Linked DNA regions of Diaphorobacter ruginosibacter. The main gene of each other region encodes a partner of the protein of the gene in region 2 in a complex. Links are inferred from orthologs where the notes say so. Each region holds a gene or a part of one and is shown on either strand. Other genes may lie near its edges. The genes, in order: uvrB and H9K76_RS03955.

Region 1 (11,733 bases), 1.7 Mb from region 2 along the record:
CACGCGCCTCGACCACGGCCCGCGCCTTCATGTCGGCCTGCGCGGTGGCGAAGCCGTCTTGCAGCATGCGGGCGATCTGGTCGTCGGACAGCCCGTACGACGGCTTCACATCGACATGCGCCTCCACGCCGCTGCCCTGCTCCTTGGCACTCACGCTGAGCAGACCATCGGCATCGACCGTGAACGTCACACGGATACGCGCCGCGCCGGCGGCCATGGCGGGGATTCCGCGCAACTCGAAGCGCGCGAGACTGCGGCAGTCCGCCACCAGGTCGCGCTCGCCCTGCACCACATGGATGGCCATGGCGGTCTGGCCATCCTTGTAGGTCGTGAAGTCCTGCGCCTTGGCCGTGGGAATGGTTTCGTTGCGGCCGACGATGCGCTCGACCAGTCCGCCCATGGTCTCGATACCCAGCGACAGCGGAATCACGTCGAGCAGCAGCAGATCGCCAGCCGAATTGTTGCCGGCCAACTGGTTGGCCTGGATCGCTGCGCCCAGCGCGACGACCTCATCCGGGTTGAGGTTGGTGAGTGGCTCCTTGCCGAAGAACTCCTCGACCGCCTGCTGCACCTGCGGCATGCGCGTGGAGCCTCCCACCATGACGACGCCCTGCACTTCGCTGCGATCGATCTGCGCATCGCGCAGTGTGCGGCGCATCACAGAAAGCGTACGCTGCGTGAGCGCCTGCGTGGCCTCGAAGAAGTCCGCACGCGCCACGTCAAGGGTCTGCTCCTTGCCACCGATCGTTGCCGCAAACTTCGCGGATTCGGCACCCGTCAGCGCCTCCTTGCACGCGCGCGCGGCGATGCGCACGGCCGTCTTCTCTGCGGCGGACTGCGCCTGCACGCCCAGTTGCCCCTGCGCCCAATCGGCAAGCGCTGCATCGTAGTCGTCGCCACCCAATGCCGAATCACCGCCGGTGGCGATGACTTCAAAGACGCCCTGCGTGAGGCGCAGCACCGAAATGTCGAAGGTGCCGCCCCGAGGTCATAGACCGCGTAGACCCCCTCGGAGGAGTTGTCGAGGCCATAGGCGATCGCCGCGGCCGTCGGCTCGTTGATCAGGCGCAGCAGATTCAGCCCGGCAAGCCTGGCCGCATCCTTGGTGGCCTGGCGCTGCGCATCATCGAAATAGGCCGGCACGGTGATCACGGCGCCGTAGATGTCGTCGTTGAAGCTGTCCTCCGCGCGAAAGCGCAGCGTGGCCAGGATTTCAGCGCTCACCTCGACAGGCGATTTCGTGCCGCCAGCCGTCCGAATGGAAACCATTCCTTGGGCCGATGCATCGTTCTGCGCCAGCAGTTCATAGGGGAGCGATGCCCGGTCGGCAATGTCGTTCAAGCCACGCCCCATCAAGCGCTTGACCGAAGCAATGGTGTTGACCGGATCGGCCAGACGCGCGGCCACGGCATCATGGCCGATCTGGCGCCCGCCGCCTTCCATGTAGCGCACGACCGACGGCAGCAGCACCCTGCCCTCGGCATCCGGGAGGCATTCCGCAACGCCGTGGCGCACGGCGGCAACAAGGGAATGCGTGGTGCCCAGGTCAATGCCGACCGCGATCCGACGCTGGTGGGGATCGGGGGACTGACCGGGTTCTGAAATCTGCAAAAGCGCCATGGGTTATCTTCTCTGGAGGTGATTGCGGCATGCATGCCGCACATTCATCGTTCGTGCGTTCGCTGGCGTACCGACGGGGGCACGCGCCCTGCGCACTGGCAGCAAGGCCAGGCGAGGTCATCGGCGGGTGTTCGGCTATTGTCCCAGTTGCTCGCGCCGGACATCAACGTCGTGGGCAAAACGCGCAATGAACATGAGGGCTCTCACCTGCTGCGCCGCGCCCGCATAGTCGTGCTGCTCGTCAATCAGCGCCGCGCATCGCGCCAACGCGCTCCGGCGCTCCGCCTGGACCATGTCGTCCAGGTCGTCGAGCGCCGCTTCCGAAGCCGCCTCATCGAGCGCCTCGCGCCACTCCATCTGCTGCATCAGGAAGGCCGCAGGCATGGCCGTGTTGTCCTCTGCACCAATGGAGACGCCATGGAGTTCGCAAAGATAGGCCGCGCGCTTGAGCGGATCCTTCAGGCGCTGGTAGGCCTCGTTGATGCGCACCGACCACTGCATGGCCACGCGCTGCGCCGCGGCGCCCTGCGCCGAGAAGCGGTCAGGATGCGCCTCGCGCTGCAAGTCCTTCCAGCGCGCCGCGAGCACGGCGCCATCCTGCGCGAATAGGCGAGGAATGCCAAACAGTTCGAAATCGTCAGATTGCAGATGGAGGTTCATAAAAAAACCGCCAGTGCGCAAGCGTTGGCGGGTTCTCTGAGGTGCATGAAAGTGCGCTGTTCCTGCCCAATGTCCCGGACAGGAATGCGCCCTTGCGCTCTAGGGAGCCTCTGCAAAACCCTCGCCAATCGGTTGGACGCGGATCGGGATGAGCCGCAAGGCGTCTTTTGAAGGCAATAGCCGTAGCTATTGACGAAAAAGACAACGCTGCGGATCGCCCGCGGCCGCGTTCAGACGATGGCAGGGAGTTTTGCAGAGGTTCCCCAGGGGCCTTAGACCCGGAAGCTTTCCCCGCAACCGCAACGGTCTCGCTCGTTGGGGTTGTTGAACTTGAAGCCTTCGTTCAGACCTTCGCGCACGAAGTCGAGCTCGGTGCCGTCAATGTAGGCCAGGCTCTTCGGGTCGATCAGCAGCTTCACGCCATGGGTCTCGAAGATGATGTCCTCGGGTGCCTGATCGTCCACATACTCCAGCTTGTAGGCCAGTCCCGAGCAGCCGGTGGTCTTCACGCCCAGGCGCACGCCAAGCCCCTTGCCCCGGCGGGACAGGTAGCGGCTCACGTGCCGTGCGGCAGCTTCGGTCAGTGTCACTGCCATGTTGTTCAGGCCGCTGTCGAATCGGCAGTGACGGTTTCGCCGCGCTTGGCCTTGTAGTCGCTCACGGCTGCCTTGATGGCGTCTTCGGCCAGGATGGAGCAGTGAATCTTCACGGGAGGCAGCGCCAGCTCTTCGGCGATCACGCTGTTCTTGAGCGCGGCGGCCTCGTCCAGCGTCTTGCCCTTGACCCACTCGGTCACGAGCGAGGACGAGGCAATCGCCGAGCCGCAGCCGTAGGTCTTGAAGCGCGCGTCTTCGATGACCCCGGTCTCCGGGTTCACCTTGATCTGCAGCTTCATCACGTCGCCGCATGCCGGTGCGCCGACCATGCCGGTGCCCACTGTGTCGTCGCCCTTGTCGAACGAACCCACGTTGCGGGGGTTCTCGTAATGGTCGATCACTTTGTCTGAATAAGCCATGGTGTACTCCTTTTTCTGCGTCTGCCGCCGGCCTCTTGGTGTGCGAGGACCGCGAGCGGGGCGCAGCGATCAATATGAAATCAGTGCGCAGCCCACTGGATGGTGCTCAGGTCGACGCCATCCTTGAACATCTCCCACAGCGGGCTCAACTCACGCAGCTTGGCCACGTTGTGGCGGATGGTGGAGATCGCGTAGTCGATCTCTTCCTCGGTCGTGAAGCGGCCGATGGTCATGCGCAGGCTGCTGTGGGCGAGCTCGTCGCTGCGGCCGAGCGCGCGCAGCACGTAGCTCGGCTCCAGGCTTGCGGAGGTGCAGGCGGAACCCGACGACACCGCCAGGCCCTTGATACCCATGATCAGCGATTCGCCTTCGACGAAGTTGAAGCTCATGTTCAGGTTCTGCGGAACGCGGTGCTCCATGCTGCCGTTGATGAACACCTGCTCGATGTCCTTCAGGCCGTCGAGCAGGCGCTTTTGCAGCGCTGCCGCCTTGGCATTCACCTCGTTCATTTCCAGCTTGATGATGCGGAACGCCTCACCCATGCCGACGATCTGGTGCGTGGGCAGCGTGCCGGAGCGCATGCCGCGCTCATGGCCACCACCATGGATCTGAGCCTCCAGGCGCACGCGCGGCTTGCGGCGCACGTAGAGCGCACCGACGCCCTTGGGGCCGTAGGTCTTGTGGGCGGTCATGCTCATCAGGTCGATGGGCAGCTTGTTCAGGTCGATCTCGACACGGCCCGTGGCCTGTGCGGCATCGACGTGGAAGATGATGCCCTTCTCGCGGCAGATCGTGCCGATCGCAGGAATGTCCTGGATCACGCCGATCTCGTTGTTCACGAACAGCACGCTCACGAGGATGGTGTCCGGGCGGATCGCCGCCTTGAAGGCTTCCAGGTCAAGCAGACCGTCTTCCTTCACGTCCATGTAGGTGACCTCGAAGCCCTGGCGCTCGAGTTCGCGCATGGTGTCCAGCACGGCCTTGTGCTCAGTCTTGAGCGTAATGAGGTGCTTGCCCTTGCCCTTGTAGAACTGCGCTGCGCCCTTCAGTGCCAGGTTGATCGACTCGGTGGCGCCGCTGGTCCAGACGATCTCGCGTGGATCGGCACCCACCAGGTCGGCCACATGGCCGCGCGACTTCTCGATGGCCTCTTCGGCCTCCCAGCCCCAGGCATGGCTGCGCGAAGCTGCGTTGCCGAAATGTTCGCGCAACCAGGGGATCATCGCGTCAACAACACGGGGATCCACCGGGGTGGTCGCACCGTAGTCCAGGTAAATGGGGAAATGGGGAGTCATGTCCATGGCTATCTCGCTTTAGCGATCTGGCTGGCGAATGTCAGTTAACAGAAGGGTTCAAAAAAAGATCCGGCATATGCAGCAGCGCGGCCAGCCATGCTGGCCCTTGCGCCACCACGCTGCTGATCAGGACTTGGCGAAAACGTTGCCCAGTGCGAACACCGAGTTCGGCGCGTTCACGCGGATCGGCTTGACCACCGGGGTCGTGGAGATCGCACGGCGAGCCACTGGCTTGTCCTCGATCTGCACACCCTTGGCGAGTTGGTCATCGACGAGCTTCTGCAGCGTGACGGAATCGAGAAACTCCACCATGCGCTGGTTCAGCGAAGCCCACAGCTCGTGCGTCATGCAGCGACCTGCTTCGCCCAGGCAGTTTTCCTTGCCACCGCACTGGGTCGCATCGATGGGTTCGTCCACGGACACGATGATGTCGGCCACGGTGATGTCGCCGGCCTTGCGGGCCAGCGTATAGCCACCGCCCGGGCCACGGGTGGATTCCACCAGCTCGTGGCGGCGCAGCTTGCCGAAGAGTTGTTCCAGATACGACAGGGAAATCTGCTGACGCTGGCTGATGGCCGCCAGGGTGACTGGGCCATTGTTCTGGCGCAGGGCCAGATCGATCATGGCAGTGACCGCAAAACGGCCTTTGGTTGTGAGACGCATCGCAAGCTCCTTGTTGGTTCAGGCTTGATCGTTTGATAATCGCCACGGATCGCCTTTCGGCAACCCGGGCACCACCGTCTCCGCCCGCTCTCCGACGCGGCATGAACACGAGGTTCGCCCGCCAGAGCCCTAAATATTGTGGGGTTGTTTTCTTGAGTAATTAGCCCAAGTATAACACAAATCCCTATTGTTTTTGTCGGGTAACTGAATTCGTCAGGCTCGAGGGCCTCCAAACCCGGAATCGGAGACCCTGAAAACCGCATCCGCGCATCAGGCCAGGCGCTCGTTTCCGCCATGCGAGCCGAACACGCGATCCTTCAGGCGCGAGAGTTGGTCGCGCACCTTGGCGGCCTGCTCGAACTCCAGATTGCGTGCGTGATCCATCATGGCCTTCTCCAGGCGCTTGATCTCCCGCGCGATGTCCTTCTCGGACATCTCTTCCAGCTCCAGATCCCGGGCCGCCTGCTGCTGCAGGCGTTCCGTCTCCTGGCCGGCCTTCTCGCTATAGACACCATCAATCAGGTCTTTTACCTGCTTGACAATGCTTCGCGGCGTGATGCCGTTTTCCTCGTTGTATGCGATCTGTTTTGCGCGCCGTCGTTCCGTTTCTCCCATGGCTTTTTTCATGGATTCCGTTACACGGTCGGCGTACAGGATCGCCGTGCCCTCCGCATTGCGGGCAGCACGGCCGATCGTCTGGATCAGGCTGCGCTCCGCGCGCAGGAAGCCTTCCTTGTCAGCATCGAGGATGGCCACCAGCGACACCTCGGGAATGTCCAGCCCCTCGCGCAGCAGGTTGATGCCGACCAGCACGTCAAATGCACCCAGGCGCAGGTCGCGGATGATCTCCACGCGCTCGACCGTGTCCACGTCCGAGTGCAGGTAGCGCACCTTCACGCCGTTGTCGGACAGATACTCGGTGAGCTGCTCGGCCATGCGCTTGGTCAGCGTTGTAATGAGTACCCGTTGATTCTTTTCAACCCGAATGCGTATTTCCTGCAGCACGTCGTCCACCTGATGGGTGGCCGGGCGCACTTCGACGATCGGATCAACAAGCCCGGTGGGCCGCACGACCTGGTCGACGACCTGGCCCGAATGTTGTTTTTCGTAGTCAGCCGGCGTCGCGGAGACGAACACCACCTGGCGCATGCGCTGCTCGAACTCCTCGAACTTGAGCGGGCGGTTGTCCAGCGCCGAAGGCAGTCGGAACCCGTACTCCACGAGCGTCGTCTTGCGGGCGCGGTCGCCGTTGTACATGGCGTTGAGCTGGCCGATCATCTGGTGGCTCTCGTCCAGGAACATGATCGAGTCGCGCGGCATGTAGTCGGTGAGCGTGCTTGGAGGATCGCCGGGCGCCGAGCCCGAGAGATGACGCGTGTAGTTCTCGATTCCCTTGCAGTGCCCCACCTCGCTGAGCATTTCCACATCGAAACGCGTACGCTGCTCGAGGCGCTGCGCCTCGACCAGCTTGCCCTCCTTCACAAAGAACTTCAGGCGCTCGTCGAGTTCGAGCTTGATCGTCTCCACCGCGGCCAGCACCTTGTCACGCGGCGTGACGTAGTGGCTGCTCGGATAGACCGTGAAACGCGGAATCTTCTGCTGCACGCGCCCGGTGAGCGGATCGAAGAGCTGCAGGCTGTCGACCTCGTCGTCGAACAGCTCGATGCGCAGCGCCAGCTCGGAGTGCTCGGCCGGGAATACGTCGATCGTATCGCCGCGCACGCGGAACTTCCCGCGGCTGAAATCCTGCTCGTTGCGCTGGTACTGCATGCGGATGAGCTGCCCGATCGCGTCGCGCTGCGAAAGCTTGTCGCCCTGGCGCAGCGTCATCACCATCTGGTGGTAGCTCGAAGGCTCACCGATGCCGTAGATGGCCGAGACGGTCGCCACGATCACCACGTCGCGCCGCTCGAGCAGGCTCTTGGTGCAGGACAGGCGCATCTGCTCGATATGCTCGTTGATTGCGCTGTCCTTCTCGATGAAGAGGTCGCGCTGCGGCACGTAGGCCTCCGGCTGGTAATAGTCGTAGTAGCTCACAAAGTACTCCACGGCGTTCTTCGGGAAGAACTCGCGGAATTCGCTGTAGAGCTGCGCCGCCAGCGTCTTGTTGGGCGCAAACACGATGGCCGGGCGCCCCAGCCGCGCGATCACGTTCGCCATCGTGAAGGTCTTGCCCGAGCCGGTCACCCCCAGCAGCGTCTGGAAGGCCTCGCCATCGTTCACCCCTTCCACCAGGCGGGCGATGGCCTCCGGCTGGTCGCCGGCCGGTGGATAGGGCTGGTAGAGCTGAAATGGAGAGCCCGGGAAGGAAACAAACTCGCCTTCAGCTACTTCTGTGGTGACTTCATGCATGACTTGTAAACGCAACGATGGCTTGCGCCGTTAAAATCGGGGGTTGCCCCTCAAGGCAAATCGACCGGATGGCTGCGAGCAACACGCATGCACCCTGCATGCAGCGCTGGCACCGCCTCTCGGCCTTGGCTAGTTTAGTTGGGGGCACCGCATCAGATTTCCACCCTTCAAGGACTTTTCATGTCTCTCTTCACCGCCGTCGAGATGGCCCCGCGTGACCCCATTCTGGGTCTGAACGAACAATTTGCCGCTGATACCAACCCCAACAAGGTGAATCTCGGCGTGGGCGTGTACTTCGACGATAACGGCAAGCTCCCCCTGCTGAAGTGCGTGCAGGCAGCAGAAAAAGCCATGATGGACAAGCCGTCCGCTCGTGGCTACCTGCCCATCGACGGTATCGCAAGCTATGACAGCGCCGTCAAGGCACTGGTGTTTGGTGCCGAGTCCGACGTGGTCAAGGCCGGCCGCGTGGCCACCGTGCAAGCCGTGGGTGGCACGGGTGGCCTGAAGATCGGTGCCGACTTCCTCAAGAAGCTCAGCCCGAACGCCAAGGTGCTGATCTCCGACCCGAGCTGGGAAAACCACAAGGCCATCTTCACCAATGCCGGTTTTGAAGTCGGCACGTACCGCTACTACGACGCGGCCACTCGCACGGTCAATTTCGAAGGCATGCTGGCCGACCTGAACGCTGCCGCTGCCGGCACCGTGGTCGTGCTGCACGCCTGCTGCCACAACCCCACCGGCTATGACATCACGGCCGAGCAGTGGGACCAGGTGATCGCCACCGTCAAGGCCCGCAACCTGGTCGCATTCCTCGACATGGCCTACCAGGGCTTCGGCCATGGCCTGAAGGAAGATGGCGCCGTCGTGGGCAAGTTCGTTGCCGCCGGCCTGACCATCTTCGTGTCGACCTCGTTCTCCAAGAGCTTCAGCCTGTATGGCGAGCGCGTGGGCGCCCTGTCCGTGGTGGCCACCGACAAGGACGAAGCCGCCCGCGTGCTGTCGCAACTGAAGATCGTGATCCGCACCAACTACTCCAACCCGCCGACACATGGCGGCGCCGTGGTTTCCGCCGTGCTCAACACCCCCGAACTGCGTGCGCAGTGGGAAGAAGAGCTGGGCGAAATGCGCGTGCGCATCAAGGCCATGCGCCAGAAGCTGGTGGACGGTCTGAAGGCTGCCGGCGTGAAGCAGGACATGAGCTTCATCACCACCCAGATCGGCATGTTCTCGTATTCGGGCCTCTCCAAGGACCAGATGATCCGCCTGCGTTCGGAATTTGGCGTGTACGGCACCGACACCGGCCGCATGTGCGTGGCTGCGCTGAACAGCAAGAACGTCGAGTACGTCTGCAAGGCCATCGCCGCCGTGATGTAAGACGCCGAGGAGGAGCGCCATGCGTTTCTCTTCGCTCACCCTTCAAAGGCCGCTTCCCTCGAGGCGGCCTTTTTGCCTTCTCTCGGGATGCGAACCCGGATGTCCGGGCGCTGACCATGCATGCCGGCGCCCCGCGCGGTTCACCCCCAGATCACGGACCGCATCGATATCGATGCGGACTGAAACCCCGTGTTGAAGAATCTCGGCATTTCCCTGGCGCTTGCCGCGCCCGCAGCGTAGAGCAGCGGCAGGTAGTGCTCGTGCGTCGGGTGCGCAAGCCGCGCCAGCTCGCCCTGCTTCTGGAACTGCACGAGCGACTCCAGCTCCCCGCGCTTGATGTGTCCCTGCACCTGCTCGTCGAACTCCGTGGCCCAGTCATAGGCCTCGTTCGGCGCGGAGCCGCGCTTCGTCCTGCGCAGGTTGTGGACCGCGTTGCCGCTGCCCACGATCAGCACGCCGCGCTCGCGCAATGCGCCCAGCTGGCGGCCCAGCGCGAAATGCGCCTCGGGGCTTCGGGCATAGTCCATGCTCAACTGGATCACCGGGATCTGCGCCTTGGGGAACATCGGCTTGAGCACCGACCAGGTTCCATGGTCCAGCCCCCACTCGCCCTCGTCGACCTTGAGCGGCTGCCGGTCTGCCGGCGAGCGAAGCTCTCCCGCCAAGGCCCTGGCGACGGCCGGTGCGCCGGGCGCGGGATATTGCTGCTCATGCAGCTCGCGCGGAAAACCGCTGAAATCGTGGATCGTGCGCGGATCGCTCATTCCCGTGAGATACCAGCCATCCTTGGTCAGCCAGTGGGCGGAAATACACAGGATGAGCTGCGGCTGGACGCTGCGTGCCGAGAGCGCCTGGCCGACCTGCTGCCAGCTGCGGCGCCAGAGGTTGTCCTCGATGGCATTCATCGGACTGCCGTGACCGACGAACAGCACCGGCATGCGCGGTGACGGCCGCAGGGAATCCAGCAGGGTGCGCACCTGCGCGGCATTCGCACGCAGGGAAATGCCGCCGAGCGCGACGGGAAGCGCGGCCAGCCCAGCCAATGCGGCGAGCGAGGTTCTACGTTGAAACATGGATAAAACAGGAAGACAGGGGCCAGGAAGGAATGGACAGCGAACCGCTGTATCGGAGCACGACGGGGCATCGAAGTTCCATCCTCTGCTCTGCCACGTTTTCCGGCACCCCCTACCCTGTCCTGTCATCCGCCGCAGGCAGTCGCACGCGCCCTTCACGGAAGGCCCGAGACAGGACCTGGGGGGTCGCGCAGATGTGAGCCTCGAGCGCCAATGCCGCCCGTGCGTCCTGTCCCGACATGGCGAGCTCGTAGATCTCCGCATGTTCGGCATGCACGTCGCGCACGGCTCCGGGCAGGTCCATCGCGTAGCGGCGGTAGCGCTCACCGTGCCGTGCCAGCATGCGCAGGATCTTCAATTCCCACGGTGACGGCCGGCCGGCCAGCAGCATCTCGTGGAAGCGCAGATTGAGCGCTTCCCAGCGGCCGCGGTTGTCGCGCGTGAGCGGCTGCTCCAGCCTGGAGAGATCTTCATAGCTCGCCCTGAGCTCGCTGCGCCAATGATCGTCGCCATGGCGGATCGACTCGCGCAGCGCGTGGGTCTCGATGTGCACGCGCAGTCGCGTGATGTCCTCCAGGTCCTCGATGGCGATCGGCGAGACACGGAACCCCCGCTGTCCCTCGGCCGTAACCAGTGCGTCACTCACCAGCCGGGTCAGCGACTCGCGCAGCGTGCCCGCCCCCACGGCGTAGCGCTGGCGCAGATGCTCCACGCGCAACTTGCTGCCGGGCAGCAGCCGGCCTTCGATGATGTCGGTGCGCAGTTCCGTGTAGGTCTTCTCGGTGAGAGTGCGCGTGGCATCGCTGCTCGGGTCGAGCGTGTCGTCCATCAGCGAAGGGATCAGGAAAGCGCGCTTGGCCATGGTGCTCAGCCTCCCGCATGCCCTGGTGCGGTGCGCTCCCGGGCACGCGCCAGGCGATAGCTCAGCTGCGGACGCGTCATGCCCAGCACGCGTGCGGCGGCCGCCAGATTGCCGCCCGCGCGGCGCACCGCCTCCTGGAGCAGCCCATCCTCGAAGGCGTCCAGCGACAGCCCCTGCGCAAGCACTGCGTCATAGAGGCCTGCGGGTTCCGCTGGTGCGGCGCCCTCCGTCCGAGGCGAGATGAGCAACCCCTGCTCATCGACCATGCTGGCATCGCTGCGCTCGCTCCAGTGGGGAAACAGCGCCTGCACATCGATCATTTCGCCCGATGCGGTCAGGATCAACCCGCGCTCCATGAGATTCTCGAGTTCGCGCACATTGCCGGGCCAGGAATGGCTGCGCAGCGCCGCCAGCGCGCGGTCGGTCAGGCCGGTCACCTGCTTGCCATGCAATGCAGAGAACTTCTGCAGCATGTGCATGGCCAGCATCTCGATGTCCTCGGCCCGCTCGCGCAGCGCCGGGATGTGGACCGGATAGACATTCAGCCGATACAGCAGGTCACGCCTGAAATGCCCCGCCTCCACGGCCTTTTCCAGATCCACGTTGGTCGCCGCGATCACGCGCACATCCACCTTGATGGCCCGCGTGCCGCCCAGCCGCTCGATCTCGCCACTTTGCAGCACGCGCAGCAGCTTGGCCTGCGCCGCCAGCGGCAGCTCGCCCAGTTCGTCGAGCAGCAGCGTGCCGCCGTTCGCGCGCTCGAAGCGCCCCACCCGCATGCTGGAGGCTCCGGTATAGGCGCCCTTCTCGGCGCCG
Region 2 (11,908 bases):
ACGCACTTTCACACGGAGCTGTCCCATCAGCCCCCCGAAAGAGGCAGTTCCACGGCCAGGCCCGGCGCCACGAGGTTGTCACCCGCATTGCCGTCGTTGAACACGAGGCGCAGCTTGCGCGCCGATGCGGGAGTGGCCCCCATGAAGACCAGCTGACCGTTCAGTGTTTCACCGGAATTCACCCTCAGGTCGCGGTTGTCCGTGGGGCGCTTGATCTGCAGCCGCGCGCCGCCCTCGTCCTCCAGGAACGTGTCGGTGAGCGCGAGCATGGTCGAGCTGGTGATGCGATTGGAAAACGATATGCTCACGTCCAGCACGGTGGCATCCGCGCCAATCTCGACGCTCTTCACGCGCACCGTCAGCCCCGCCTCGGCAACGCCCTGGACGTTCATGGGAATCTTCCGGGCTTCCGCGACGGACTGCGCGGAAGCCGCCGGGGACGGAGCAGGCTGCGCTGCAACAGCCGGTTGCGCAGGAGCGGGAACAGGTGCCGGTGCGGGGGTGGGTACTGGCGCCGGCGCGGGAGCAGGGGCGGCGGCCGGTGCCGACGACTGTGCAGGCCCATCCGCGGGGTGATCCTTGCAGGCCGACAGCAGCATGGCCGCCGTCAGCACGCCGGCCATCATGCCGGCCTGGGTGCGGGTATTGCGCTTGGCAACTTGTGCAAGCAGGGCTCGATTCATTCTTCTGGCTCCTCTGGTTCTGAAATCTTGTGTTCTGGCCCGCACCATGCGGGGCTCGCTGCTTAGCGGACTCAGCGAATCGTGATGCTGTTGACCTGTGACGAAGCCGGGGCCTTGCCGCTGGGGATATCGCCGCAGTCGATGACCTTGCCCTCGCGCTCGCCATCGCTGTTGTGCCCCTGCACGATCACGGTACGGCCCTTCAGTGCCGCGCCATTCACGTTCACGCTGTTGACCGAGACCGATCCACCATTGGCGCAGCGCACGTTGGAAACCGAGTTGTTCGTCACTTCGATGCGATTGCCGCCGGCCTGCTGTGGCTGCGGCGCAGACGCTGTGTGCGATGCCGCATTGCCCGCCAGCGCGCCGGTGCCGTTCATCAGCGCCAGGAGCAACGATGCACCGGACAACACGCGCCCAAGCAGCGGCGGGTACTTCCGGCGCAGGGAAGAATGGGTGATCTCGGTAGGAGCCATGCGGTTCATCCCTCGTGGTTCTTCGTCAAGTTGATGGATACGCATCGCGCACTCAATGTGCGGGAGATGCGGACGGTGCCAGCGGCGCGGGAACGCCGGGCAGCACGGCGCCCGGCGGAGGCGCCGGACTCGGCGTCCTCGGGGCTGCCGCGGGCTGCGGCATGCCCGGCACACTGCTGGTGTCGGGCTTGATGGTCAGGCTGGACGGTGCGCCGCCGGCATCGCTGCCGCCGCCGGACTGGCCTGCACCGCTCTCGCGCAGGATGCGCTCCTGCAACTGGCCCGCAAAGCGCTCTGCCAGCGCCACCTCCTCCACCGCCATTTCGTCGCCCAGCTCGTTGATGATCGACACCACGTTGGGCTGTGCGGCACCGGGCTGCGACATGCGCTGGACCAGCCGTGCGTAGCCCATGGCCTTCACGTTGTCCTTGGGCACTCCGATGCCCTTGCGGTTCATGTCGGCCAGGCGCTGCATGGCCTGCGGGTCACCGCGCACGGCAGCCATCAGGTACCAGCGATAGGCCTGGCCCATGTCGCCCAACCCGCTGCGTGGATTGCGGTACGCATCGCCGACGAAAGAAAGCAACTGCGGGTTCTGCGTGGTGACCGCCTCGCGCTTGAGGCGTTCGAGCTCGTTGCGGTACAGCGGCGCCTGGCAGCCGAGCGAGGCCACGCCGCGCTCCATGGCGTCGTTGCAGTCCTCGATGAAGCGTGCCGCCGTCGTGGGGTTCACGGGCTGCGTCGTCTGCTGCTCCTGGCGGGGTGCGGCCGCCACGGCCGGTGCGCCTGAGGCGGAGGTCTGCGCCTGTGCGCCGAGCTGCAGACCCATCATGGCCAGCAGCACGGCGCTGCACGCCATGCCGTGCAGCCTGCACGAACCCGTGCGGAAGTCCCTGCCTGTGTTCATGCAGGCCATCATGCGCCCACCTTGTCGTTGACGGCCGCAGGCTGCTGCGCAGGCTGCACCGCCTGGGCCCTCGGCGCCTCGAGCGTTCCGTCCCACGCCATCGGCACGCCGAAGAACAGCGGCTCGAAGCCCTTCCACTGCATGACGTCCACGGGGCCCGCATCCGCATAGCGCTCGGAATAGACCTTCTGCAAAGCCTGCTGCGTGGGCTCGTCGAGCTTCTGCGTGACCTCGACCGGCTCGCCATACTTGCGCAGGCTGACCTGGATGAGGCCCAGCTTGAGCTCGGGGCTCAGCGACTCGTATGCACGACGCATGTTGCCAACCACCACGGGGTCGGGCTTGCCGCCTGGGATGCAGCGCCAGTAGGGCGTGTTGGTAGCCTTGCCGATCAATTCCAGCACGCTCAGGTCGACCAGCGTACGGATGGCGGAATGCCGGCCCTGCAGGTACTTTCCTTCCAGCTTGAAGCCGAAAGCATCGCCATAGAAGCCGACGCTGGCGTTGTCTTCCGAGCCGAAGTTGAGCACCTTGATGACGTTGGATGCCTGGATCTGCGGCACCATCTGCTGCGTGGAAAAGCTCACCAGGTTCAGGTCGAGCGCGAGAGCGGAGTAGATGGCCGTGCGCTTGCGGTCCGCGCCCAGTTCCACCTTGCCCTTGCCGCCCCCGAACTCGACGCCCAGCGAATTGGAGCGCCCCGCGCCCGCAATCGCGCGGTCGAACTCCGTCAGCGCACCGGTGATCAGAAAGTCGGGCATGGTCACGCCGAACTTCGCGCCGAGCTGTGCCTGCGATACCAGGTAGTCGGGATGGTAGGGCACATACACGATGCGCGCACCGATGCGATTGACCGCCGTGCGGACCATCTCGGTGATGTCGCCGGGAATCTCGGCACCCACCAGCGGGTTCGAGAGGTTCGTCGCGTCCGAGATGTTGCGCGTCTGCATGTAGATGACGGGGTCGCCTTCCTTGTAGATGTCCAGCATGCGCCCGAAGCGCCCCAGCGATTCGGCATAGGGGCTCAGGTTGGCCACCGGCAGCAGCTTGTCCGCCTCCCTCTCCTGCATCAGGGTCGTCGCATCCTTGATGGCGTTCTCCGTCGACGCACATCCCATCAAAGAGGCTGCGGCCAGAATCAGCGCCGCGCGCGAATAGATTTTCTTGTTCATGTTGCTTGTCGTGTGTGCCGCCAGAATGCGCCCGCTGCTCGCGAGCGGCGCGGGTGCCCTGGCTTGGTGACGAAGCCGTGACGGCCCCGCCTTCTTTCTTCAGCGCATGGAGTTGAGCACCGTGATGTTTTCCACACCACGCCCCTCCACATACAACGTGACGTTGCCGTTCACGTTGCCCTGGATGACCGGGCTGGCGATGCGCAAGGTTCCGTCCGCACCACGCGTGACGTTCGTGTAGTCCGAGCGGATCACGATGTTCTGCTGGTTGCTGGGCAGCTTCAGCGTGCCGTCGGGCTGCACCAGTGCGCTCTGGTCCACCAGCATGTTCTGCGCGATCGCACGGTTCACGCGCGCCTTGGCGCTGACCGATGGAAACACGCCGTCATTGAGCTTCACGCCGGATTGCGACATGTCCTTGTAGCTGGCCAACTGGTCGCCGTAGTTCACCATCTGCGCCTGGGCGCCCATGGCGAGCAGCGCCAGCGCGCTGCCCATGCCTGCCAGGCGCAAGGCGCCCGCCGCGGTGCTTGTCGTGGAGTGTGTCATTGCCTTTCCTGCCTTTCTCATGTCGATCCGTATGCCATGGTGCCGCGAGCACGGCGCGCGGCCTCCCCTCAGTTGCTGATGATGTTGAACGCCGGAACCACGGTGACGGAGTTGTTCACGACGCCGACCGACGGGGTTGCGTAGGTGTACCCGACGTTCGCCGCGTAGGCACTGTTGCCGGCCACACCGGCAGCGCCCACGATGGCGCCGCCGATGTTGCGCACGCTTCCCGACGTCATGCCCGCAGCCGCCATCGTGCGGTTGCCGACGATGGCCACCATGCCGGTAATCACGCCGTGGTTGATGACGGAGTTGGAAGTGCCGCCAGCCATCGCGCGCCCGTCGTTGCCCGCGATCACCACGCTGCCGGCCATCACGCCGCGGTTGACAAGCGAGTTGACCGTGCCGCCCATCGTCGCGCTGCCTCGATTGCCGGCGATCACCACGTTGCCGCTCAGCAATCCCTTGTTGTCCACGCTGTTGACCGTGCCACCGCCCGTTGCGCTGCCGTTGTTGGCCACCAGCGTGATGCTCGCGCCGGCGATGCTGCCCCCGTTGTCCACGCTGTTGACTGTTCCACCGCCTCGCGTGCTGCCGCTGTTGCCGATGATCGAGATCTGGCTTCCCTTGATCGAGCCCTTGCCCGTCACGCTGTTGACCGTGCCGCCGCCCTGGGCGTTGCCCTGGTTGCCCAGGATCGCCAGCTGCGAGCCGGCAATGCTTCCGGCCACGTCCACGCTGTTGGCCGTTCCCCGGCTGGCCGAGCCCGTATTGCCCAGCACGGTGATGTTGCTGGCGGTGACCTGCCCCTTGCCGGTCACGCTGTTGATCGTTCCCCCTTGCGAGGCCGAGCCCTGGTTGCCCATCACCGTGATCTGGCTGGCGCGCACGTTGCCCGCCACGTCGACGCTGTTGGCCCGGCCGCCGCTGGCACTGCCGCGATTGGCGGCAATGCTGACGGACGATTCGGAAATCCGCCCCCGCTTTTGCGCGCGGACGCTGTTGACCAATGCATCATCGCCCGCCGTTTGCGCGCTGCCCTGGTTGCCCACGATCTGCACGGACGCGTTGCTCAGGTTGCCATCCGCGTGCACGCTGTTGGCCAGCGCCGTATGGCCACCATCCGCGCGCGCCTCGGTAGCAACGTTGGCAGCCAGCGTCGCATGCAGCCGGTCCATGCTCGCGCCGTCCGCCTGCGTGATGCTGTTGGCCGACGCCAGCCCATCGGGCGAACTCACGTTGCGGGCCGTGTTGCCCATCAGTTGCAAGCTGGCCTGGCGCATGGCGGACAGCACCTGGATGGCGTTCGCATTCGCCTGGCCGACGCCCTTGCCGAATGCTGCGAAACCCGCCACCGTACCTTCCTTGCCTTCGCTTCGGATGTCGGTGGCGGTGTTTCCGAAGATGCTGGTCGTACTGTGTTCGATACGGCCCTGTCCATTGAGCGACACCGCATTGGCATTGATGCGGCCGCCATCGGCGTTCAGTTGCCTTGCCGTGTTGCCCATGATCTGCAGCTGCGTGGCGGTCAGGCGGTTGGGCTGTGTGCCATCCATGTACAGGCTGTTGGCCGCCAGGACGCCATTGCTGCTGGAGCCCACGCCCGCGACCTGGGACGCACCGCCCGAAGCCCGGATGTCCTGGGCGCGATTGCCGAGGATGGTGAGGGAGCTGTTCTCGACACGCGCGCCGCGATAGGCCGCCAGCGCGTTGACCAGCGCAGTGCCGCCGTCCACGTGCACCTGGCGCGCATCGTTCATGCTGATGAGCCACGGCGAGGAGGCATCCATGCGAGCGTCATCGTGCAGCACCAGAGCATTCGCTGCGGCACGGGCACTGCTCTTGTTGCGCGCAAGGCCCGCTGCCGCGGAAGTAGACCTTGCCGCGGAACTCATGTCCTGCGCCGTGTTGCCCATCATCGAGCCCGAGGCGGAGAGCTGCGAGCTTGCGCCGCCTCCGTCCTCCAGCGACACGCTGTTGGCCATCAGGATACCGCCCTTGGCGTGCAGGTTGCCCGCCTGATTGCCTGCGAACGTCACGGTCTTTGCATCGAGCTGCGAGCCCGTCACGGCCAATGTGTTGGCCAGCGCCGATGACTGCTGGCTCGTGGAATAGAGCACGCTGCCGCCTACCTGGGCCGAGCCTCCGGTGGAGCTCATCTGCGAGGCCCGGTTGTTCACCAGCGTGACGTTGGAATTCTGGATGCGCCCCTCGCTGACGGCCACCGAGTTCGCCGCCGCGAAGCCGCCCGTGCCCGTGATGCCGCGCCCCTCGTTGGATTGCAGGCTCAGCGTTGCACGGTCCAGCGTCGCCTGGCGATCCACCGCCACGGTGTTGCCGAGCGCGCGACCGTTTTTCTCGACCGCCCCCACGACGCCTGCACTGACCGAGCCGGAGATGCCGCTCGTGCGCACCTGTTCTGCAACGTTGTTCCCCAGGCGGATGGAGCCGCCCTGCACCGTGGCATTGTCGAGCCAGAGGCTGTTGGCGGACGCACCGCCGCCTGTTGCCACCACGTCCTGCGCCCGGTTGCCGACGAGGGTATGCGACGGCGAGTCCTTGAGGGCGCCCTTGTTCACCGAGATGGCGTTGGCCAGTGCCGATGCGGACATGCTGACATCGGCCAGTGCTCCGCCCAGCAGGCTGCCCTCGCCGCCGAATGCCTGCACGTTGCGCGCCGTGTTGTTGGTCAACTGCGCACCGTAGCCGCCACCCGCCGTGAGCTGGTGGTCGGTAAAGCTGATGCTGTTGGCAAGCGCACTGCCGCCCGTGGATGCCATCTGGCTAGCCATGTTGTCGGTCACGCTCAGGCGGGCGCCCCGCAGGTCGCTTCCCGCGATGGCAACGGTATTGGCCGCGGCCACGCCGGTCAGGTTGACGCCCCCGATCATCCCTCGACCGATTCCGGCGCTGCCCCCTCCTGCGCGAATGCCCTGCGCGCGGTTGCCAGAGCTTCCGATCTGCGTGTCGCGCAACTGGCTGCGCGCCGCCGTGAGCGCATTGACCAGCGCCGAACCGCCGATGGAGACCACGTCATCGGCTTCGTTGTCCACAATGGAAACGGGCGACTCATGCACCTCGGAAGCATCGAGCAGGATGCTGTTGGCCGTGGCCCGTCCCGGCAGTTGCAGCGAGCCGGTGCCCAGCAGCACCGACGCCTTGCCACCGAAGGCATCGACCTGCGAAGCCTTGTTGTCCATGACCAGGAGACGGGTCGAGGACAGCGGCTTGCGGCCCTCCCCGCTGGCCGCGAGGACGACGTTCACCGTGGCGGCACCGCCCATTGCATTGACGAAGCCGCTCACCTGGTTCTTGAGTACCTGCACCTGGGCATTTTTCACGCTCATCGACGCGAGACCCACCGTGTTCGCCTGCGCCGTTCCGGCCAGGTCCACGCTCATGCCGGCGTTGGCCAGCGCCGAGCCCTTGCCGCCCGACGAGGTGATCGTTGCGCGGGAAACATTGCCTTGCAGCTGCACGGAGGACTGCCCGTCCATCTCGGTGCCGGCACTGTTCTTGTGCCAGCCGAGTCCCGCGAGCATGGACTCCTGCGCGCTCGCGCATTGCGTGGCAGAGGCCATGGCTGCGCCCAGCACTCCCAGCGCAAACCAATGCGGTTGTGACGTTCGCGACTTGCGCACTCAGGCTCCCTCCGATGAATACCTTCGCCGACCCGCCGGGCGCATGCCGCAACGGGAAAAAACCTGCAGGGGCCGCCACAGGGGCGCCGCTGCAGGAACCCGAACCACAGGTCCGGTTGCTTAGTTGATGTTCACGGAGTTGACGTTGGCCGTGCCGCCAATGGCGTTGATGCGCGTGGCTTCGTTGTCCATCAGCATGATGTGCGAGTCGGTGACCTTGGAGCCGGTGATGTTCACGCTGTTCACGTTGGCCACGCCCTCCATCGAGACCTCGGCCACCTTGATGCCGACCTTGCCGCCACCGGCAGTCACGTCCGTTGCCTTGTTGCGCGACAGCGTGATCGTGCTGTTCTTGATCTCCGAGCCGGCAGAGCCCTTGCCGGAGAACAGGCCGGGAATCGCGATGTTGCCGCTTTGGGCGAATGCTGCGCCACAGGTGAGCGCAAGGAGGGCAACTGCAGTGGTAGCAATCTTTCGCATTTTCATGTTCCTTCGAGAATTGAGAGTGAATGGAAAAGCAGCCAATCACGGCTAGCGGGCCCATTCTCATAGTCAATCAATTTGACGAACGTAAAAAAAAGTTCCCTCAATTCCTCGCAGCGGATCTCTGTCATAAATCGCAGCCATAGAGGGGAATTCATCGATAGCTGTCACAAAGCCGTGAAAGCAGCCTTCACAATCAATGGCTTACAAAAACTAACGTGGCTTACCAAGAGAATAAAACGAGATGAACGGTCAATCTTTAAAACAATTCATGACATATGAGGATGCAAAAATATTAATACTCCCTCTATCTTCCAGATAATGAAATCCGACGAATTCGAATTCATCTGCGATTCGATGTCATGATTTTCAATCACCTCCCTCAATGCAATGACTAATCGCATGAAGAATATTCACAATATTTTCACAAATATCTGCCATTCATCAAAGAATATCGCTCTCACCCTCAGCATATTTCCCGCGCTGCTTGCACTGACAGCGTGTTCTCCGAGCCCTGCGTCGTTCAGCCCGCAGGCCATTTTTTATCCCAGCGACGAGCAGATCTCGTCGGCGCTGGAGGTTCAACTGGCGAGCGATCCCAACAGCGCCGCTGCGCGCGAGCTGATTCAATCTCTCGGGGGCGAAAAAGGACGACTCCGCTACGCGATCGATCAGGTGATCTACCGAGAGCAGGCCTATGAGGTGCACTACAACGCGGTGCTCGTGATGGGGCAGGCGGGAGACGACAGTCTCAAGATGCTGTATGAGCGCATGGTTCCCGAAGACGAAAGGGCGAAGCTGCCGGAAGCCACGCTGGCCGCCTATTCGGAATGGCTGACCCGCCATGCACAGGCCCTGAAGAAAAATCCCGCGCAGCAGGCACAGGGGCAATTGCTGAGCGACACGCTGGCATCGCTCGACAAGTGCTACCGGCAGGTTCAGCCAGGGTCGGAAGTGGTGGTCATGAGCGGACTGGGAGCCCTGCTGCTGCCCGAGCGCAAGGGCCTCTATGCCGAAAAGCTGGCCATGCCTCACACGGCTGTGCGCTGCCTTCCCATATAGATACAGAGATAGCAGCGCCGCGAGGCGCCGAGGTGATCAATCGACGATGGTGAGCTTGGCCACCGACAACGCCAGCCATTTGGTGCCGTGGCGCGGAAAGTTCACCTGCGCGCGCGCATCATCGCCTGCGCCTTCGATCGCAAGCACCTTGCCTTCGCCGAACTTGTTGTGGAACACCGGCGTGCCGACCTTCAGTCCATGCGATGGCTCGGCCTTCTGCTGCGGCACGGGGGGGCTTGCAAATGTCTCGGACTTGAAGCCGCCGCCAAAGCCGCCGCCATACCCTCCTCCGTGACCTCCACGCGAGCCGTAGCGACCTGCGCCATAGCCGCCCGAGCCTGACTCGGGTGCATAGGTACCGAAGGCGGACTGCCTGGGCGTGAGCCACTTGAGCGCGCCCTCGGGAAGCTCTTCGAAGAAGCGGCTCTTGATGTGGTAGCGCGTCTGGCCGTGCAGCATGCGCGTCTGCGAATGGCTCAGGTAGAGCCGCTTGCGCGCGCGCGTGATCGCCACGTACATGAGGCGGCGCTCCTCCTCCAGGCCATCGCGGTCGCTCATCGCATTCTCGTGCGGGAACAATCCCTCCTCAAGGCCGCCGATGAACACCCCATCGAACTCGAGCCCCTTGCTCGCATGCACGGTCATCAGTTGCACCGCATCCTGGCCGGCCTGGGCCTGGTTGTCGCCGGCCTCCAGCGCTGCATGCGTAAGAAAAGCGGCAAGCGGCGACAGCGTCTCGCCGGTGTCGGCGTCCACGATGCCGCCGGCAGCCGCGCGGGCGTTCTTCAAGGGTTCGTTCAGCATCGGCAGCGAGGGATCCAGCCCCTGGCTCGCGGGACTCTGCGTGAGCGGCCCGCCCTGTTCGTCCAGCGGCAATGCCACCGCATCGCGGCCAAAGCCTTCCTGCGTGACGAAGCTCTCGGCGGCGTTGACCAGTTCATCCAGATTCTCGATGCGATCCGCGCCTTCCTTCTCGTTGCGGTAGTGCTCGATGAGGCCGCTGGTCTCGAGCATCTGGCCGATGATGCCGCGCAGGTTCTGACCTTGCGTCTGCTCGCGCAGCACATCGAGCATCGCCACGAAGGCACCCAGGTTCGCGCCGGCCTTGCCTGGCACCGCACTCACCGCATCGTGCAGCGAGCAACCTGCACTGCGCGCCGCATCCTGCAGCGTCTCGATACTGCGCGCACCGATGCCGCGCGGCGGGAAGTTCACCACCCGCAGGAAGCTGGTGTCGTCGTTCGGGTTCTCGAGCAGGCGCAGATAGGCCAGCGCATGCTTGATTTCCGCGCGCTCGAAGAACCGCAGGCCGCCATACACACGATAGGGAACCGCCGCGTTGAACAGCGCCGACTCGATCACGCGCGACTGTGCATTGCTGCGGTAGAGGATCGCGATCTCGCGTCGCTCGAAGCCGTCGTTCTTCACCAGCTGCTTGATCTCGTCGACCATCCACTGCGCCTCATCCAGGTCACTGGGCGCCTCGTAAACGCGCACGGGCTCACCCGGTCCCTGGTCGGTGCGCAGGTTCTTGCCCAGGCGGCGGCTGTTGTGCGATATGAGCTCGTTCGCCGAGTCGAGGATGTTGCTGTAGGAGCGGTAGTTCTGCTCCAGCTTGATCTGGCGCTGCACCTCGAACTCGCGCACGAAGTCGGCCATGTTGCCCACGCGTGCACCGCGAAAGGCATAGATGCTCTGGTCGTCGTCTCCCACCGCCAGCACGCTGCCGCGCGTCTGCAGCCGGCCCCCCACCAGGTCCCCCGCGATCTGCTTGAGCCACGCGTACTGAAGGCGATTGGTGTCCTGGAATTCGTCGACGAGGATGTGCTGGAATCGCCGCTGGTAATGCTCACGCACCGGGTCGTTGTCGCGCAGCAGCTCGAACGAGCGCAGCATCAGTTCGCCGAAATCGACGACGCCTTCACGCTGACACTGGTCCTCGTAGAGCTGGTACAGCTCCACCTTCTTGCGGCTGTCCGCGTCATGCACAGGTACATCGCCCGGACGCATGCCCTCCTCCTTGCAGTTGGCGATGTAGTAGGCCAGTTGCTTCGGCGGAAAACGCTCCTCGTCCACATTGAACTGCTTGCACAGGCGCTTGATCGCGGAGAGCTGATCCTGTGTATCCAGGATCTGGAAGGTCGACGGCAAGCCCGCCAGCTTGTGATGCGCGCGCAACAACCGATTGCACAGGCCGTGGAAGGTGCCGATCCACATGCCCCGCACATTGACCGGCAGCATCGCGGAAAGCCGCGTGAGCATTTCCTTAGCGGCCTTGTTCGTGAACGTCACCGCGAGGATGCTGCCCGGGCTGGCATAGCCGTTCTGCAGCAGCCATGCAATGCGCGTGGTGAGCACGCGCGTCTTGCCCGAGCCTGCACCGGCCAGAATCAGGGCATGGCCTGCGGGCAGCGTGACGGCGGCAAGCTGCTCGTCGTTCAGTCCCTGGAGGAGCGGGGACTGCGCCTGCCCGGCCACGGGCTGAGGATCACCGAAAAGGCCTGTCGACGGCGCGGAAAACATGTCTTGTGGAACCATGCCTCCATTGTAGAAAGCCCGTGCGTCGCCACGCATTTGGCGGGCTTTGCGATCCCGCGCCGCTCCTGCAATAGCCACACGGCGGCCTGCGGCTTTCAAAGGCATCGAAATCCAATTAGAATCAATCACCGGGCCCAAGATTTCTTGGCCCGGTTTTTTGTGCCCGAAGCACTGCCTTCGCCTCGCACGAGAGCCGGCCGCCGGACCAAGCGCCCTTTTCTTCAATGAACTGTCAGGAGCTTGGATCTCATGGAAATTTTTGACTACGACAACGTCCTGTTGCTGCCCCGCAAGTGCCGAGTGGAAAGCCGCTCGGAATGCGACGCCAGCGTGGAACTCGGCGGCCGCACCTTCCGCCTGCCGGCCGTGCCCGCGAACATGAAGACCGTGGTGGATG

The links.
Region 1: the proteins of H9K76_RS03955 (region 2) and uvrB are in contact, whole or in part, in a crystal structure (PDB 7EGT), measured with the Thermus thermophilus proteins. The link is inferred for Diaphorobacter ruginosibacter from one-to-one orthologs. Residues at the interface, in WP_096412145.1 of Thermus thermophilus: His654, Arg656, Phe657, Gln666, Asp668, Glu669, Lys680, Arg681, Leu682, Ser683, Lys685, Tyr686, Ala687; in WP_096411307.1 of Thermus thermophilus: Glu23, Leu25, Arg26, Asp27, Gly28, Glu29, Arg30, Phe31, Arg55, Glu326, Asp327, Phe328, Glu379, Ser382, Gln383, His398, Gly400, Arg401.

What each region holds. Positions count from the first base shown.
Region 1 is NZ_CP060714.1:2,568,597-2,580,329, forward strand. The notes cover bases 5,065-8,037. They hold uvrB (excinuclease ABC subunit UvrB), read right to left. Parts: upstream 7,606-8,037; coding sequence 5,524-7,605; downstream 5,065-5,523. Other genes in these bases: iscR (Fe-S cluster assembly transcriptional regulator IscR), read right to left, coding at 5,065-5,253; H9K76_RS11565 (amino acid aminotransferase), read left to right, coding at 7,786-8,037. Outside these bases: Fe-S protein assembly co-chaperone HscB, read right to left, coding at 1,756-2,280; iron-sulfur cluster assembly protein IscA, read right to left, coding at 2,553-2,876; Fe-S cluster assembly scaffold IscU, read right to left, coding at 2,882-3,295; H9K76_RS11550 (IscS subfamily cysteine desulfurase), read right to left, coding at 3,376-4,596; more of iscR, read right to left, coding at 4,717-5,064; more of H9K76_RS11565, read left to right, coding at 8,038-8,982; ygiD (4,5-DOPA-extradiol-dioxygenase), read right to left, coding at 9,123-10,055; H9K76_RS11575 (GntR family transcriptional regulator), read right to left, coding at 10,168-10,917; H9K76_RS11580 (sigma-54-dependent Fis family transcriptional regulator), read right to left, coding at 10,923-11,733. UniProt on the Escherichia coli protein: The UvrABC repair system catalyzes the recognition and processing of DNA lesions. A damage recognition complex composed of 2 UvrA and 2 UvrB subunits scans DNA for abnormalities.
Region 2 is NZ_CP060714.1:872,480-884,387, reverse strand. Bases 8,761-11,908 are described here. They hold H9K76_RS03955 (UvrD-helicase domain-containing protein), read right to left. Parts: upstream 11,512-11,908; coding sequence 9,010-11,511; downstream 8,761-9,009. Other genes in these bases: H9K76_RS03950 (GMP reductase), read left to right, coding at 11,761-11,908; H9K76_RS03960 (hypothetical protein), read left to right, coding at 8,761-8,973. Outside these bases: H9K76_RS04000 (OmpA family protein), read right to left, coding at 1-12; H9K76_RS03995 (DUF4352 domain-containing protein), read right to left, coding at 27-683; H9K76_RS03990 (hypothetical protein), read right to left, coding at 755-1,159; H9K76_RS03985 (tetratricopeptide repeat protein), read right to left, coding at 1,212-2,066; H9K76_RS03980 (CsgG/HfaB family protein), read right to left, coding at 2,075-3,238; H9K76_RS03975 (hypothetical protein), read right to left, coding at 3,338-3,787; H9K76_RS03970 (beta strand repeat-containing protein), read right to left, coding at 3,856-7,428; H9K76_RS03965 (hypothetical protein), read right to left, coding at 7,549-7,908; more of H9K76_RS03960, read left to right, coding at 8,302-8,760. UniProt on the Escherichia coli protein: A helicase with DNA-dependent ATPase activity. Unwinds DNA duplexes with 3'-5' polarity. Translocates on single-stranded DNA with 3'-5' polarity. Initiates unwinding more efficiently from a nicked substrate than double-stranded DNA.